DNA from 2 places in the Paucibacter sediminis genome. Region 1 is predicted to be linked to the other one. Evidence: riboswitches for the same ligand, from Rfam matches in the RefSeq annotation. Region 1 holds a riboswitch; the other holds the start of a gene.
What was found. A riboswitch is a leader RNA that binds a small molecule or an ion and turns the genes downstream of it on or off. The one in region 1 is predicted to bind S-adenosylhomocysteine.

Region 1 (4,718 bases):
AAGAACTGGGTGATGGCCTCGTCGGCGCCGGCACGCATCTTGTCGGCGAAGTGCTGCAGGTCGCGGGCGGCATAGCGCTGCTGCGGGTGGTACTCGGGATAGGCCGCCACCTCGATCTTCCAGTCCGCCCCCTGCGTTTCGCGGATGAAGCGCACCAGCTCGGCCGCATAGCGGAACTCGCCCGCGGTGGCCGTGCCGCTGGGCAGATCGCCGCGCAGCGCCACCACGCGGCGGATGTTCTGCGCGCGGTAGGTGGCCAAAATCTCTGCGATGTTCTCGCGCGTGGAACCCACGCAGGAGAGATGCGGCGCGGCCTCATAGCCCATCGCCGCGATCTCGCTCACGGTGGCCAGGGTCTTCTCGCGGGTGGAGCCACCGGCGCCGTAGGTGACGCTGAAGTACTGCGGCTTCAGCACGCTCAGCTCCTGCACCACGGTCTTGAGCTTCTCCGCCCCCACGGGGGTGTTGGGCGGGAAGAATTCGAAACTCACCGCTGTCATGGTGTGTGTTCCTTTGCTGCGTTCGTCTTCGCTGCCTGCGGACCTTCGGCCCACAGGAAGAATTCCTTGTTGCCATCACCACCGGTGATGGGGCTTTCAAAGTAGTCGCGTACCTGCCAGTCCAGGGCGGCGGCGGCCTCGCGGGCGCGCGCCTCCAGCAGCGGGTACTGCTTGGCGTCCTTCACCAGGCCGCCGCGCGCCAGGGCCTTGGGCCCCAGCTCGAACTGCGGCTTGATCAGCAGCAAGACCTGACCCCCGGGCGCCAGCCAGGGCGCCAGCTGGGGCAGGGCGCCGAGCATGGAGATGAAGCTCAGGTCGCCGACGATGAGCGCAAAGCCCTCGGCCGGGGCCTGCTCGCGCAGCGCCGAGCCCGCCAGCTCGCGCACATGCAGGCCTTCCAGCGCGCAGATACGCGGGTCGGCCGCCAGCGCGGCATGCAGCTGGCCATGGCCCACGTCCACGCCCACCACGCGCGCGGCACCCGCCTTCAGCAGGCAATCGCTGAAGCCGCCGGTGCTCTGGCCCATGTCCAGCACCGTCAGCCCGGCGACCGCCAGGCCCGTGTGCGCCAGCGCGCCTTCGAGCTTGAGCCCGCCGCGCGAGACATAGCGCAGCTCCGCGTCATCGCTGATGCGGAGCTCGGCGAACTCCGGCAACTCCTCGCCCGCCTTGCGAATGGCCGACCAGCCCTTGGCCGAGTGCCACTCGGCCGCGGCCGCGCTGATCAGCCGCTGCGCGGCCGAACGCGTGGGCGCCAGGCCCTTGGCGACCAACAACTGGTCTGCGCGCATTGCTCGCCGCTCAGTAGCGGTAGGTGTCGGGCTTGTACGGGCCCTGCTTGGGCACGCCGATATAGGCCGCCTGCTCATCGCTGAGCTCGCTCAGCTGCGCATTCAGCGTGGTCAGCTGCAGGCGCGCCACCTTCTCGTCCAGGTGCTTGGGCAGCACATAGACCTTGCCGATGTCGTAGGCGTCCTTGTGCGCGAACAGCTCGATCTGCGCGATCGTCTGGTTGGCAAACGAGGAGCTCATCACATAGCTCGGGTGGCCGGTGCCGCAGCCCAGGTTCACCAGGCGGCCCTTGGCCAAGAGGATGATGCGCTTGCCGTCCGGGAAAATGACGTGATCGACCTGCGGCTTGATCTCTTCCCACTCGTACTTCTCGATCGAGGCGATGTCGATCTCGTTGTCGAAGTGGCCGATATTGCAGACGATGGCGTTGTGCTTCATCGCGGCCATGTGCTCGTGGCGGATCACGCCCTTGTTGCCGGTGGTGGTGACGAAGATGTCGGCCTTGTCGGCGGCGTATTCCATCGTCACGACGCGGAAGCCTTCCATCGCCGCCTGCAGCGCGCAGATCGGGTCGATCTCGGTGACCCAGACCTGCGCCGACAACGCGCGCATCGCCTGGGCCGAGCCCTTGCCCACATCGCCATAGCCGGCGATCACGGCGATCTTGCCGGCGATCATCACGTCGGTGGCGCGCTTGATGCCGTCCACCAGCGATTCGCGGCAGCCGTAGAGGTTGTCGAACTTGCTCTTGGTGACCGAGTCGTTGACATTGATGGCGCGGAACAGCAGCGAGCCCTTGGCCGACATTTCCTTCAGGCGGTGCACGCCGGTGGTGGTCTCCTCGGTCACGCCGATGATCTCGGCGCTCTTGCGGGTGTACCAGCTCGGGTCCTGGGCGATCTTGGCCTTGATGGCGGCGAACAGGATGCGTTCTTCCTCGCTGCCCGGGTTGGCCAGCACGGAGAGATCCTTCTCGGCCTTCTGGCCCAGGTGCATCAGCAGCGTGGCGTCGCCGCCATCGTCCAGGATCATGTTGGGGCCTTCGCCCGGCGTGCCGGCCGCACCGAATTCAAAGATGCGGTGCGTGTAGTCCCAGTAGTCTTCCAGGGTCTCGCCCTTGTAGGCGAACACCGGCGTGCCGCGGGCCACCAGGGCGGCGGCGGCATGGTCTTGCGTGGAGAAGATATTGCACGAGGCCCAGCGCACTTCGGCACCCAGGGCCTGCAGGGTCTCGACCAGCACGCCGGTCTGGATCGTCATGTGCAGCGAGCCGGTGATGCGCGCGCCCTTGAGGGGCTGGCTGGTGGCGTACTCGCGGCGGATCGCCATCAGCGCGGGCATCTCGCTCTCGGCGATGTTCAGTTCCTTGCGACCCCAGTCGGCCAGCGACAGGTCGGCAATCTTGTATTCGGTGGTGGTGGCAGCGGCATTCATCAGCGGGCTCCTTCAATGACAAAACGTCGAAGCCGCTGACGCCGTGAGGGAGGGTCTGAAAAGACAACGATCACCCACGCAGGACGTCAGCGGGTGAGCGCGGTTGCAAAGAAAGTCTCCGAGCCTGGCCTCTAAGCAAGAGGTTGCAACGCTCCTCGGAAGCCACGGATTCTAAACGCATCGCGCAGCTCGTTCGCTCGAACAGGCATGGGGAATGGGCACAATCGGCGCCCATGCTGCCTCTTGCCTCCTGCCCGCCCGCGGCTCTCGGCCGCCTGCGCGGTGTGCTCACCGATATCGACGACACCCTCACCGCCGAGGGCGCCATCGCGCCGGCCGCCTTGCAAGCCTTGCACGATCTGGCCGCCGCCGGGCTGCCGGTGATCGCGATCACCGGGCGCCCGGCCGGCTGGAGCGAGCCCTTCGCGCTGGCCTGGCCGGTGCGCGCCATCGTGGCCGAGAACGGTGCGGTGATGCTGCAGAACCAGGGCGGCCAGTTGCGCCGCAGTTTTTATTGCCAGGACGAGGCGACCCGCCGTGAAAACTTCGCGCGCCTGCAGCGCTGCGCCGCCGACGTGCTGGCGCGCGTGCCGGGCGCCACGCTGGCCGAGGACAGCGCCGGCCGCCTCACCGACATCGCGGTGGACCACAGCGAGTTCGCGCATCTGGACGCGGCGCAGATCGATGCCGTCTGCGCGGTGATGCGCGCGCATGGCCTGCAGGCCACCGTCAGCTCCATCCACATCAATGGCTGGATCGGCGCGCACAGCAAGCGCACGGCGGCCGACTGGGCGGTGCAGGCCCTGCTGGGCGAGGCCTTCGTGCCGGCCGACTGGTTGTATGTGGGCGACTCCAGCAACGACGAGCAGATGTTCGCGTCCATCCCGCTCAGCGTGGGGGTGGCGAACATCGCGCGCTTTGTGCCGCAGCTGCGCAGCCTGCCGGCCTATGTCACGGCCGCCGAGCGCGGCGCGGGCTTCGCCGAGGCGGCGGCGGCGCTGCTGGCGGCGCGCGCCGCTGGGGCTTAGGCGGCAGCCGCTCCGCGCCACTGCGCCATATCGCTGCGCGGCGGCGTGCCGAACAGGCGCCGGTATTCGCGGCTGAACTGCGAGGGGCTTTCGTAACCCACCTGGTGCGCGGCCGCGGCGGCGTCCAGACCCTCGGCCAGCATCAGGCGGCGCGCCTGCTGCAGGCGCAGCTGCTTCTGGTATTGCAGGGGCGAGAGGCTGGTGAGCTGCTTGAAATGCTGGTGCAGGCTGGAAGGGCTCATATGCGCCAGCGTGGCCAGCTCCTCGATGCGCAGCGGCTCGGCATAGCGCTGCGTGAGCGCATCGACGGCGCGCGCGACGCGCTGGGTGCTGCTGTCGCCGCTGGCCAGCGCGCGCAGCTGAGCGCCCAGCGGGCCGGTGAGCACGCGGTAGAAGATCTCGCGCTGCAGCATCGGCCCCAGCATGGCCTGGTCCTGCGGCGTATCCAGCAGCTGCAGCAGGCGCAGCGCGGCGTCCAGCAGCGGCGTGGTGACGGGGCTCAGGTTCAGCCCCACCGGCGCGGCGGCGCGCGCGGCCTGGGCTGGCGAGGGGGCCGGGGCGGCCGGGCCGCACTGCAGCAGCAGATCGGCCAGCATCTGCGTGCTGCTGCTCAGGCGCAGGCACAGATAGGGCTGGGCGGGGCTGGCCTCGGTGATCTGGCCGAGCGGCAGCATGGTCATCGAGACCAGCAGGCAGTGCAGCGGGTCATAACGCAATGTCTGCGCGCCCAGCTGGGCCTGCTTGCGGCCCTGCAGCACCAGCACCAGGCCGGGCGCATAGACGGCCGGCAGGGCCTGGGCGGTGGCACTGGCGCGTATCAGGGCCAGGCCGGGCAGGGCGGTGTCGTGCAGGCCATCGGCGGGGGCGTGGCGCAGGGCCAGGGCCAGCGCGCGTTGGCGCAGGCGCTCCAGCTCGGCGGCGTCTTGGGGGTGTGGGGCTTCGGCCATGGGGCGGATTGTGCAAG
Region 2 (4,718 bases), 330 kb from region 1:
TGGATCAGCTCAAGCTGCGGCGGGCGGCTGCCCGGCCGGCCGTAGAGCCAGAGCTGGCGTGGCGCCAGCGGGCCGATCCAGTGGAAGCGTGGCTCGCGCTCCGGATTGCGCGCGGTGGGAAAGATCAGCGCGTCGCGCTCCTGCTCTGCATAGCGCAGGGCGCGCTTCCAGGGCAGCAGCTCGATACTCAGCCCCAGCTCGGCCAGGCCGGCCATCTCGCGCAGCAACTCGACCGCATAGCCGGTGCTGCGCTCGCCCTCCTGGTAGCAATAGGGCGGCCAGACCTCGGCATAGGCCCGCAAACTGCTCTCGGCATGGGCAGCGAAGCTGGCCGCGCTGCCCGCGGCCAGCCGAGCCAGCAATTGGCGACGGTTCACCGAGCCTCCCACTTGTTGCAAGCGCTGTGGAAGACCGATTGTGCCGCCCGTTCAGCTCACCTTCAGCAGCTTGTCCATGTTCACGAACAGCTTGAGTTCGTGCGGGGCCAGGCTGGCGGCGATGGCCTGGCTGGCCAGGCGGGTGTCGCGCGGCACCGGGTCGCTCAGGGGCGCGCCGCTCTTGCCCAGCAGCGCCGCGACGATGGGTTCGTTGGCGCTGTGGCCGCGTTTCACGACGATGCCCAGCTCGCCGTTGGCCAGCCGCACCAGCGAGCCGGGCGGGTAGAGGCCCACGGCCTTGATCAGCGCGGCACCGGCCGGGTCGGGCTGCTGCAGCTCGTCCAGGAACACCGCACGGGCAGCGGCCGCGCCCGCCATGGCCTTGCGCGAGCGGCGCGGGCTCAGGCGCGCACCGAAGATGTCGACGCGGCGCAGCAGGCGCGCCAGTTGCTCGGCCGGCGCGCGCCCCTGCAGCGGGCCGGGGCCGGCGTCGTGGTGCAGGCGCACCGCGCCCAGCCAGAGCTCGTCGCTCACGCCCAGCTTGCGCAGCAGTTCGGCGCTGCGGTCGCCATGGCCCATCAGCTCGTCGCGCTGGCGGGCGCTGAGCTTGTCTTCCTGGCCGGCCAGGCGGTCCTGTGCCACGCTCATGCTGAGGTTCATGCTCAGCGCCGCCTGCGTCAGGGCGCTCTGCTCGGCCGCGCCCAGCGCCAGCTGGCGCCCCAGCAGATCGGCCAGCACCAGGCTCAGCAGGGCATGGCGCGAGCTGTAGTCCTGAAAGCCCTGGCTGGCGTCGAAGATCAACAGCGTCAGCACCGCATCGGGATGCTGCTGCAGCCGCGCCAGCGCCGCGTCATGCAGGATCTGCAGGCGCTGCAGAAAGTCCTCGCGCTGCGGGTCGCGCAGCAGGCTGCGGGCATGCAGCTGCAGATCGGCCCAGGCGGCGGATTCGCTCAGCTCGGCGGCGCGCGTGCCGCGGTCGGGGCGGAACTGGGTCTCGGCCTTGACGATGTCGGCCAGCACCGCGCCCTGGTGCATCATGGTGTCCATCTTGTGGGCCAGGGCGCGCTGGTATTCCTTGGTCTCATGCGCATAGGCATAGGCGCCGCGCTCGATCAACGCATGCACCAGGCCCGTGTTGGGCAGCACCTGGCCGGCCGCGAACAGCAGCTTGCCCTCCGCATCGCGCACGGCAAAGGTCAGCACCTGGCCGACGCGCAGGGCTTTGGGTGGGAGATGTATCAGGTCCAAGGGGTGGCGCTCGAAAGCCCTGGCGATGGCCAAGGGCACGCATGGTTTTCGGTTGTTGCGAGCATAAGCTTGAGTTGACCCGGCCGGCGTGGGTAGCTTCCCCGGGCTTCAGCGTAAAATCCCCGACGGTTCGAGGAGCGTTGCGACGGCTTGCCCACCCAGGCGCCGCCAGGCTCGGACCGGAGCCCGGCGCACCCGCCCGCTCAGCAACGACGCTCACCGAACCATGATTTCTTGTGGCCGCGGTGAGTTCGCGGCCCTGTCCACCGAGGCCGACAATGACCGATACCAGCACCGCCACCACCCCTCCGCCGATGAAGCTCTCGGGCCTGGAGCCGGTGCAGATCGGCGCCGGCACCCTGTTCGTCAACATCGGCGAGCGCACCAATGTCACCGGCTCCAAGGCCTTTGCGCGCCTGATCCTGAACGGCCAGTTCGAGGAGGCGCTGGCGGTGGCGCGCCAGCAGGTGGAGAACGGCGCCCAGGTGATCGACATCAATATGGACGAGGCCATGCTGGACAGCAAGGCCGCGATGGTGCGCTTCCTCAACCTGATCGCCTCCGAGCCCGAGATCGCACGCGTGCCCATCATGATCGACAGCTCCAAGTGGGAGGTGATCGAGGCCGGGCTCAAGTGCATCCAGGGCAAGGGCATCGTCAACTCGATCTCGCTCAAGGAGGGCGAGGCCGAGTTCAAGCGCCAGGCCAAGCTGGTGCGCCGCTATGGCGCCGCCGCGGTGGTGATGGCCTTTGACGAGAAGGGCCAGGCCGACACCTTCGCGCGCAAGACCGAGATCTGCGCGCGTGCCTACCGCATCCTGGTGGACGAGGTGGGCTTCGACCCCGAGGACATCATCTTCGACCCCAATATCTTCGCCATCGCCACCGGCATCGAGGAGCACGACAACTACGCGGTGGACTTCATCAATGCCACGCGCTGGATCAAGCAGAACCTGCCGGGCGCCAAGGTCAGCGGCGGGGTCTCGAACGTGAGCTTCAGCTTCCGCGGCAACGAGCCGGTGCGCGAGGCCATCCACACCGTGTTCCTCTATCACGCCATCCAGGCGGGCATGGACATGGGCATCGTCAACGCCGGCATGGTGGGCGTCTATGACGACCTGGAGCCGGTGCTGCGCGAGCGCGTTGAGGATGTGGTGCTGAACCGCCGGCCCGACTCTGGCGAGCGCCTCATCGAGGTGGCCGAGAGCGCCAAGGGCGCCGCCAAGGACGACTCCGCACGCCTGGCCTGGCGCGCCGGCACGGTGGAGGAGCGGCTCTCGCATGCCCTCGTGCATGGCATCACCGACTTCATCAACGAAGACACCGAGGAGGCCTACCAGGCCATCCTGGCCAAGGGCGGCCGGCCCCTGCATGTGATCGAGGGCCCGCTGATGGCGGGTATGAACATCGTCGGCGACCGCTTTGGCGCCGGCAAGATGTTCCTGCCCCAGGTGGTGAAGAGCGCGCGCGTGATGAAGAGCGCGGTGGCGCATCTGGTGCCCTATATCGAGGAGGAGAAGCGTCAGCTGGCGGCGGCCGGCGGCGATGTGAAGCCCAAGGGCAAGATCGTCATCGCCACCGTGAAGGGCGACGTGCACGACATCGGCAAGAACATCGTCACCGTGGTCCTGCAGTGCAACAACTTCGAGGTCGTGAACATGGGCGTGATGGTGCCCTGCCAGGACATCCTGGCCAAGGCCAAGGTCGAGGGCGCCGACATCATCGGCCTCTCCGGCCTGATCACGCCCAGCCTGGAAGAGATGCAGCATGTGGCGGCCGAGATGCAGCGCGACGATTACTTCCGCGTCAAGAAGATCCCGCTGCTGATCGGCGGCGCCACCTGCAGCCGCGTGCACACGGCGGTGAAGATCTCGCCGCATTACGAGGGTCCGGTGGTCTATGTGCCCGATGCCTCGCGCTCGGTGGGCGTGTGCTCGGACCTGCTCTCGGACGAGCGCGCCACGCGCTTCATCGATGAGCTGAAGAGCGACTACGAGAAGGTGCGCGAGCTGCACGCGAACAAGAAGCAGACCCCGCTGGTGACGCTGGCGCAGGCGCGCGCCAACAAGACCAAGCTGGACTGGGCCAGCTACCAGCCGCCCAAGCCCAAGTTCATCGGCCGCCGCGTCTTCAAGAACTACGACCTGGCCGAGCTGGCCGCCTGCATCGACTGGGCGCCGTTCTTCCAGACCTGGGACCTGGCGGGTTCATTTCCGGCCATCCTGAAGGACGAGATCGTCGGCAGCGAGGCGCAGCGCGTCTTCAGCGACGGCAAGCGCATGCTGCAGCGCCTCATCGAGGGGCGCTGGCTGCAGGCCAGCGGCGTGATGGGCATCTACCCAGCGGCCCAGGTGAACGACGACGACATCGAGATCTACAAGGACGAGAGCCGCAGCGAGGTCTTGATGACCTGGCGCGGCCTGCGCATGCAGAGCGAACGCCCGGTGGTGGATGGCGAGCTGCGGCCGAATCGCTGCCTGGCCGACTACATCGCCGCCAAGGGCAGCGTGCCGGACTACATCGGCCTGTTCGCCGTCACCGCCGGCCTGGGGGTGGAGAAGAAGGAGGCCCAGTTCATGGCCGACCACGACGACTACTCGGCCATCATGCTGAAGGCCCTGGCCGATCGGCTGGCCGAGGCCTTTGCCGAGCGCCTGCACCAGCGCGTGCGCATGGAGCTGTGGGGCTATGCGGCCGACGAGACGCTCAGCAACGAGGCCCTGATCGCCGAGCAGTACCGCGGCATCCGCCCGGCGCCGGGTTATCCGGCCTGCCCGGATCACCTGGTCAAGCGCGATCTGTTCCGCGTGCTGGTGCCCGAGGAGATCGGCATGGGCCTCACCGATGCGATGGCCATGACGCCGGCGGCCAGCGTCTCGGGCTTCTATTTCTCGCACCCCGAGGCGAGCTATTTCAATGTGGGGCGCATCGGCGCCGATCAGCTGAAGGATTGGGCGCAGCGCTGCGCCCTGGATGAGGTGGCGGCGCAGCGTGCCCTGGCGCCGCTGCTCTGAGCACAAGCGTTTGTTGTTACAACTTCGGCCGCCGGCTTTGCCGCGGCACCCGCGTCGGCTGGCATGCTGATGCCCCCGG

Region 2: linked by a shared signal. The riboswitch ahead of metH (methionine synthase) and the one ahead of ahcY (adenosylhomocysteinase) in region 1 are both predicted to bind S-adenosylhomocysteine.

Annotation. Positions count from the first base shown of each region.
Region 1 covers NZ_CP116346.1:2,343,851-2,348,568, forward strand. The annotation lists gene metF (methylenetetrahydrofolate reductase [NAD(P)H]) at 1-500, opposite strand, end outside; gene PFX98_RS10815 (TlyA family RNA methyltransferase) at 497-1,291, opposite strand; gene ahcY (adenosylhomocysteinase) at 1,302-2,726, opposite strand; S-adenosyl-L-homocysteine riboswitch at 2,815-2,889, opposite strand; gene PFX98_RS10825 (HAD-IIB family hydrolase) at 2,960-3,754, shown strand; gene PFX98_RS10830 (AraC family transcriptional regulator) at 3,751-4,701, opposite strand.
Region 2 covers NZ_CP116346.1:2,009,807-2,014,524, forward strand. The annotation lists gene PFX98_RS09145 (substrate-binding periplasmic protein) at 1-377, opposite strand, end outside; gene PFX98_RS09150 (HD-GYP domain-containing protein) at 429-1,625, opposite strand; S-adenosyl-L-homocysteine riboswitch at 1,752-1,850, shown strand; gene metH (methionine synthase) at 1,904-4,639, shown strand.